2 linked regions of the Corallococcus caeni genome follow. The protein of the gene in region 2 binds, or shares a complex with, the protein of the main gene of each other region. Links are inferred from orthologs where the notes say so. Each region holds a gene or a part of one and is shown on either strand. Other genes may lie near its edges.

Region 1 (3,816 bases), on a different replicon or contig from region 2:
AGATAGATGCCGTCCACCGGCTCGCCTTCGCGGCAGATGCCCTCGCCCGGCAGGGGCTCCACCGGCCGGGCCCGCTCCAGCAGCCGCAGCAGGACGGACGCACGCGTATGGCGCAGCGCGGGAGCCTGCTTCAACGTGTACAGCCACCGACGCCGCTCATCGACAGTCAGAGGAGAAGGCATGCGTCGCCCAAGGATAACCAGGACGCTCCGGCGCCGGATAGCGCGCCGGAGTGCTTGCCCGCCGTGCGGGGCCTTCGCGACGCGCGGCTACGCCGGCTGGGGGCGCGGCGGCTCCCCCTCAGGAGGGATTGACGGCGGCGGAGACGGCGGTCCGCCAGGTGAATTGCCGTGCTTGCGGTGTTTCAGGACCTTCGTGCGAGCCCCTTCCACCAGCGCGTAGAGCACGGGGATGAAGATGAGGTTCACGAAGGTGGAGAAGAGCATGCCGCCGAAGACGGCGGTGCCCAGCGACTTGCGCGCGGAGGCGCCCGCGCCGCTGGCCAGCATCAGCGGCACCACGCCGAAGAGGAACGCGAAGGACGTCATCAGGATGGGGCGCAGGCGCGTCTCCGCCGCGTTGATGGCGGACTCCACCACGCCCTGCCCTTGAGCGCGCAGCTGTTCGCCGAACTCCACGATGAGGATGGCGTTCTTCGACGCGAGGCCCACCAGCATCACCAGGCCCACCTGACAGAACACGTCGTTCACCAGCCCGCGCAGGTTCTGGAGCAGGAGCGCGCCCATCATGGCGACGGGCACCGCGAGCATGACGACGAAGGGCAGGGCGAAGCTCTCGTACTGCGCGGCCAGCACCAGGAAGACGAACACGATGCCCAGCGCGAAGATGACGAGCACGGTGTTGCCCGCGCTCTTCTGCTCCTGGGACAGGCCCGTCCACTCGTAGGTGAAGCCGGGCGGCAGGGCCTGCTTCGCCACGTCCTCCATGGCCTGGAGCGCCTGGCCGGTGGAGACGCCGGGCGCGCCCTGGCCGTTGACGTTGGCGGAGCGGAAGAGGTTGTAGTGCGTGATGTTGGGCGCCGTGGTCATGGGCGTCACCTTCACCAGCGACTCCAGCGGCACCATGGCCCCGGTGTCCGAGCGCACGTAGAAGCTGCCGATGTCCTTCGGGTTGTCGCGGAAGGGCGTCGCGGCCTGCACGAACACGCGGTAGACGCGGTTGGAGAAGGTGAAGTCGTTCACGTACTGGCTGCCCAGGTACACCTGGAGCGTGGAGAACAGCGAGGACAGCGGCACGCCCAGGGCCTTGGCCTTCTCCCGGTCCACGTCCAGGTTGAGCTGCGGCGCGCCCGCGGTGAACGCGGAGAACACGCCGCGCAGGCGCCGCTCCTGGCTGGCCTTGCCCACCAGCGCCTGGGTGGCCTGCGCCAGCTCGTCCAGCGTGCGGCCGCCCTGCTGGTCCTCCAGCACGAACTCGAAGCCGCCCACGCTGCCCACGCCGCGGATGGCGGGCGGCTGCAGGGGCAGCACGCGCGCGCCGCCCACCTGGGCCAGCGGACCGCGCAGCCGCTCCACCAGGCCCGCCACGCTGGACTCCTTCTTCTTGCGCTCCTCCCAGGGCTTCAGGTTGATGAAGAGCGAGCCGTAGTTGGCGCCCGTGCCCAGCAGCGAGAAGCCGCCCACGGTGAAGATTTGGGTCACCTCCTCCTGTTGCCGGATGAGGCCCTCCACCTGGATGAGCACGTTGCGCGTGTACTCCAGCGACGTGCCCTCCGGGCCCTGCACCGCGATGATGAGGTAGCCCTGGTCCTCGTCCGGGATGAAGCCCGTGGGCGTGGCGCGGTAGAGCAGGCCCGTGGCCACCAGGAACACGGCGAAGATGGCCACGACGACCCAGCGCAGCTTGCCCAGCATCCGGCCCAGCAGCTTCCCGTACCCGCGCCGGAGCGCGTCCAGGCCCTGGTCGAACTTGCGCGCCAGGGCGAACTTCTGGCCCTCGTTGGGGCGCAAGAGGCGTGCGCACAGCGCGGGGGACAGCGTCAGCGCGACCAGCGCGGAGAGGCTGATGGAGAACGCGATGGTGAGCGCGAACTGCCGGTAGATGGCGCCCGTGGTGCCAGGGAAGAAGGACACCGGGATGAACACCGCGGAGAGCACCAGCGCGGTGGCGACGACGACGCCCGCCACCTGCTGCATGCCCCGGTGGGTGGCCTCCTTCGCGTCCACCTTCTCGTGCTCGATGACGCGCTCCACGTTCTCGATGACGACGATGGCGTCATCCACCACCAGGCCCGTGGCCAGCGTGAGGCCGAAGAGGGTCAGCGTGTTGAGCGAGAAGCCGAACGCGTTGACGAACATGAACGTGCCCACGAGGGACACCGGCAGCGTCGTCACCGCCACCAGCACGCTGCGCCAGCCGTGCAGGAAGATGAAGATGACCAGGACGACCAGGAGGATGGCCTCCCCCAGCGCCTTGAGCACCTCCTCGATGGAGGCGCTCACCGCCGCCGTGGTGTCGAACGCCACCTGGTAGGTGAGGCCCGGCGGGAAGTTGGCGGACAGCCGCTGGAGCTCCGCCTCCACGCCCTTGCGCACGTCCAGCGCGTTGGAGCCCGGCAGCTGCGTGATGCCCAGGCCCACCGCGTCCTGGCCGTTGAAGCGCAAGAGCTGCTGGTAGCTCTCCGCGCCCAGCTTCACCTGGCCCACGTCGCGGATGCGCACCAGGGCGCCGTCCTGTCCGCGCTGGATGACGATGGCGCCGAACTCCTCCGCGGACGACAGCTGGCCCTTCACCTGGAGGGACAGCTGGTACGCCTGGTCCTTGGAGGACGGGGCCTGACCCACCTTGCCCGCGCCCACCTGGACGTTCTGTTCCTGCAGGGCGTTGACCACGTCCTGCGCGGTGAGCCGGCGCCGGGCCAGCTCCGTGGGGTCCAGCCACAGGCGCATGGCGAAGCGGCGCTCGCCGAAGATGCGCACGTCGCCCACGCCCTTCACGCGCAAGAGCGCGTCGCGGATGAAGACGTCCGCGTAGTTGCTGATGAACTCCGTGTCGTAGCGCTTCTCCTTGTCGTAGACGCCGAAGGACACGAGCAGCTGCGTCTGCGCCTTGCGCACGGTGACGCCCAGCGCGTTCACCTGCGCGGGCAGCTGCGGCGTGGCGGTGGCCACGCGGTTCTGCACGTCCACCGCCGCCAGGTCCACGTCGCGCGACGGGTCGAAGGTCGCGGTGATGGTGGACTGGCCGTCGTTGGTGCTGGTGGAGGACATGTAGCGCATGCCCTCCATGCCGTTGAGCTGGCGCTCCAGCACGGTGGTGACGGCGCTCTCCACCGTCTCCGCGGACGCGCCGGTGTACGTGGCGGTGATTTGCACCTGCGGCAGCGCCAGCTCCGGGTACTGCTCGATGGGGAGGCTGGGGATGGAGATGGCGCCCACGAGCGTGATGAGGATGGACAGCACGCTGGAGAAGACGGGGCGCTGGATGAAGAAGTCGGTGAACATGGCAGCCCCCTACCGACCCGCGTCCGAGCCGCCGCCGATGCCCTGCGCGGGCGGCAGGGGCATGCCCTCCGTCTGCCCCTGCGCCCGCTGCGCGGGCTTCGGCTGGATGGGCATGCCGTCCCGCAGCTGCTGCACGCCGCTGATGATGACCTGGGTGCCCGCGTCCAGCCCCTTGAGCACTTCGTAGTCGTTGCCCTCCACCAGCCCCAGCGTGACGGGCTGGCGCTTCACCACGGTGCCGGCGTCGCCTTCCCCCACCACCATGGCGAAGGACTGGCTGCCCTGCCGCGTCACCGCGGTGGTGGGCATCTTCAAGGCGTCGCGCACGTCATAGACGAGCTGCGCGCGCACC
Region 2 (2,982 bases):
ATGGCCATGAAGACGACGACGAGCGCCAGGCCCACCAGCGCGGCCAGGCTGCCCTTCTTGATGAGCTCGTCGCCCAGCGTCGCGCCCACCTGACGGATTTCGCCCACCGTCACCGGCGCGGGCAGCGCGCCGGCCTTGAGCACCAGCGCCAGCGTCTGCGCCTCGCCCAGCCACTCCTCGAAGCTGCGCGCACCGGCGCGGCCCATGGTGATGCGCGCGCGGCCGCCGCCAATCTTCTCGTTGATGCGCGGGGCGGTGTGCACGTTGTCGTCCAGCACGATGGCCATCCGGCGGCCCACGGCGGCCTCGGTGAGCTTCTCGAACTCACGCGCGCCGGCCGGGTCGAACGCGATGTTCACCTCCGGCTCGTTCATCTGGCTGACGGACGCGTCCGCGCCGGACAGGCTCTCGCCCGTGAGCGGCACGTTCTTGTCCAGCAGGTAGCTGCGGTACGCGATGCAGTCGTTCTTCTTCACCGGGTTCGCCACGCACTCGGTGACGACGTCGCGGCCTTCCGGCGTCTTGTCCTTCGCGTACGCCAGCAGCGCCTCGCGGTTGGGCGAGGACAGCTGCGGGAAGCCCTCGTCCTCCACCAGGGTGATCTTGCTCTCCGGCGGGGGCGGGTTCTGCTGGAACATCTGCGCGAACACCTGGGGGTTGGTGTCGTCCACCATCCGGAACTCCAGCTGCGCGGTGGTGCCCACCAGTTCCTTGGCCTGCTCCGGGTTGCTGCGGCCGGGCAGCGAGATCTGGATGGAGTCCGTGCCCAGCTTGCGCACGTCCACTTCCGCCACGCCCCACTTGTCGATGCGGCGGCGGATGACGAGCATGGCCTGGTCCACGGCCTCGTCACGGAAGCGGTTCACCTGGCCCTCGTCCGGCTTGAGCACCAGCGTGGCGCCGTTGCGCGACTCCAGGGAGAAGTCCGTGAAGGTGGCGAGCACCTCCTTCTGGATGGCGTCCATGGTCGCCGGGTCCTTCGCGGTCAGCGTCAGCTGCAGCCGCTCCGGATCCGTGTCCGCCGTCACCTCGCCCAGCTTCTTGTCGTTGACGTAGGTGGCGATCTGCTGCCCGCGGCGCTCGGTGCGCTTCTGCAGGGCCGTCTTGGTGTCCACCCGCATCACCATGTGGATGCCGCCCTGCAGGTCCAGCCCCAGGTTGAGGCGGTACTTCGCGGGGGGCGCCCACCTGGGCAGCCGCTGCTCCAGCACGGCGATGTTGTTGCGCTCGGCGCGGTCCAACACCACCAGCGAGTAGTACGTCGGGACGAGGAACCAGATGGTCCCCAGCGTCACCGCGACAATCAGTCCGAACTTCCACCACCAGCCGCGGTCCATTACTTCTCCTCCTTCTTCTCAGCGGGGAGCGCCGCCGGGGCGCCCGCCACCGGAACGGATCCCTTCGCACTGACAGCCGACTTGAGCACGCGCACGCGCACCCCGCTGGCGACCTCCAGCGTCACGGTGGAGTCGTCCACCTGGTGGATGCGACCGAGGATGCCGCCGGACGTCACGACGTCATCCCCCTTCTTCAGCCCCGCGAGCAGGTTGCGGTGCTCCTTGAGCTGCTTCTGCTGGGGGCGGATCATCACGAAGTACATGATGGCCACCAGCACGGCGAGGAAGCCGAAGGTCCCCAGGGGGGAACCGGCCCCGGCCTGCGCGAGAATCAGGAAACTGTCAGCCACGTACTGCCTCGTCGTTTGGGAGGGAGGACTCGGGATAGCGGCCCCGACCCGGCGTACGGGTGGGGTCAAAACATCCGAAAGGGTGGCCTCTTAGCAAGGGCGCCCCATGTGAGCAAGTGAACGCCGGAAGCGCGGCAATCCCGTTGCCCGCTCACCGGCCGCCTTTGCGTTCGGCCTCCTGCGCCACGGCCTTGGCCCGGAAGTCCCGGGCGAACGCGGCGAAGCGGTCCTCGGCGATGGCGCGGCGCACCTGGGACATCAGGTCCAGGAAGTAGTGGAGGTTGTGCAGGGTGTTGAGCCGCATCGCTAGGATTTCGCCCGCGGCGAAGAGGTGGCGCAGGTAGGACCGGCTGAACGTGCGGCAGGTGTAGCAGGAGCACGCCGGGTCCACCGGACGGGGGTCCCTGGCGTAGGCCGCGTTGCGGATGACCAGCTTGCCCTCCGAGGTGAAGAGCAGGCCGTTGCGTGCGCACCGCGTGGGCAGCACGCAGTCGAACATGTCCACGCCCTGCTCCACGCACGTCACCAGGTCCAGCGGCGTGCCCACGCCCATGAGGTAGCGCGGCTTGTCCCGGGGCAGGAGCGGCGCCGAGTACGCCACGCCCGCGTGCATCGCCTCCGGGGCCTCGCCCACGGAGTAGCCGCCCAGCGCGTAGCCGGGCAGGTCCACCGCGCAGATCTCCTCCGCGTGGCGCTTGCGCAGGTCCTCGTGGAGGCCGCCCTGCACGATGCCGAAGAGCGACGAGCGCTCGCGGCTCCACGCCTTCACGCACCGGTGCAGCCAGCGCGTGGTGCGCGCCAGGGACTTCTCCAGGTAGGCCCGGTCCTCGGTGGACGGGGGGCACTCGTCGAACGCCATGATGACGTCCGCGCCCAGCGTCTCCTGGATTTCGATGGAGCGCTCCGGCGACAGCGAGTGCCGCGACCCGTCCAGGTGCGACTGGAACGCGGCGCCCTCCTCGGTGATCTTGCGCTTCTCCGACAGGCTGAACACCTGGAAGCCGCCGCTGTCGGTGAGCATGGGCCGGTCCCAGGAGATGAAGCGGTGCAGGCCGCCCATCTCCCCGACGAGCGGCTCTCCCGGGCGGAGCATCAGGTGGTAGGTGTTGCCCAGGATGATCTGCGCGTCCAGGGTCTTCAGGTCGTCCGGGCCCACGCCCTTGACGCTGCCCACGGTGCCCACGGGCATGAAGATGGGCGTCTCGATGGGGCCATGCGGCGTGTGCAGCCGGCCGCGGCGCGCCTTCGTCCCGCTGGTGTCCTCGTGCAACAGCTCGAAGCGCACCAGCCCCGGG

What was found.
Region 1: the proteins of yajC (region 2) and AABA78_RS32635 are in contact, whole or in part, in a crystal structure (PDB 2RDD), measured with the Escherichia coli proteins. The link is inferred for Corallococcus caeni from one-to-one orthologs.

The regions. Positions count from the first base shown.
Region 1 is NZ_BTTW01000009.1:339,452-343,267, reverse strand. The notes cover bases 70-3,816. They hold AABA78_RS32635 (efflux RND transporter permease subunit), read right to left. Parts: upstream 3,465-3,816; coding sequence 270-3,464; downstream 70-269. Other genes in these bases: AABA78_RS32630 (efflux RND transporter periplasmic adaptor subunit), read right to left, coding at 3,474-3,816; AABA78_RS32640 (cyclic nucleotide-binding and patatin-like phospholipase domain-containing protein), read right to left, coding at 70-182. Also shown: more of AABA78_RS32640, read right to left, coding at 1-69.
Region 2 is NZ_BTTW01000017.1:30,699-33,680, forward strand. What follows is about bases 13-2,925. They hold yajC (preprotein translocase subunit YajC), read right to left. Parts: upstream 1,688-2,925; coding sequence 1,337-1,687; downstream 13-1,336. Other genes in these bases: secD (protein translocase subunit SecD), read right to left, coding at 13-1,337; tgt (tRNA guanosine(34) transglycosylase Tgt), read right to left, coding at 1,839-2,925. Also shown: more of secD, read right to left, coding at 1-12; more of tgt, read right to left, coding at 2,926-2,982. UniProt on the Escherichia coli protein: The SecYEG-SecDF-YajC-YidC holo-translocon (HTL) protein secretase/insertase is a supercomplex required for protein secretion, insertion of proteins into membranes, and assembly of membrane protein complexes.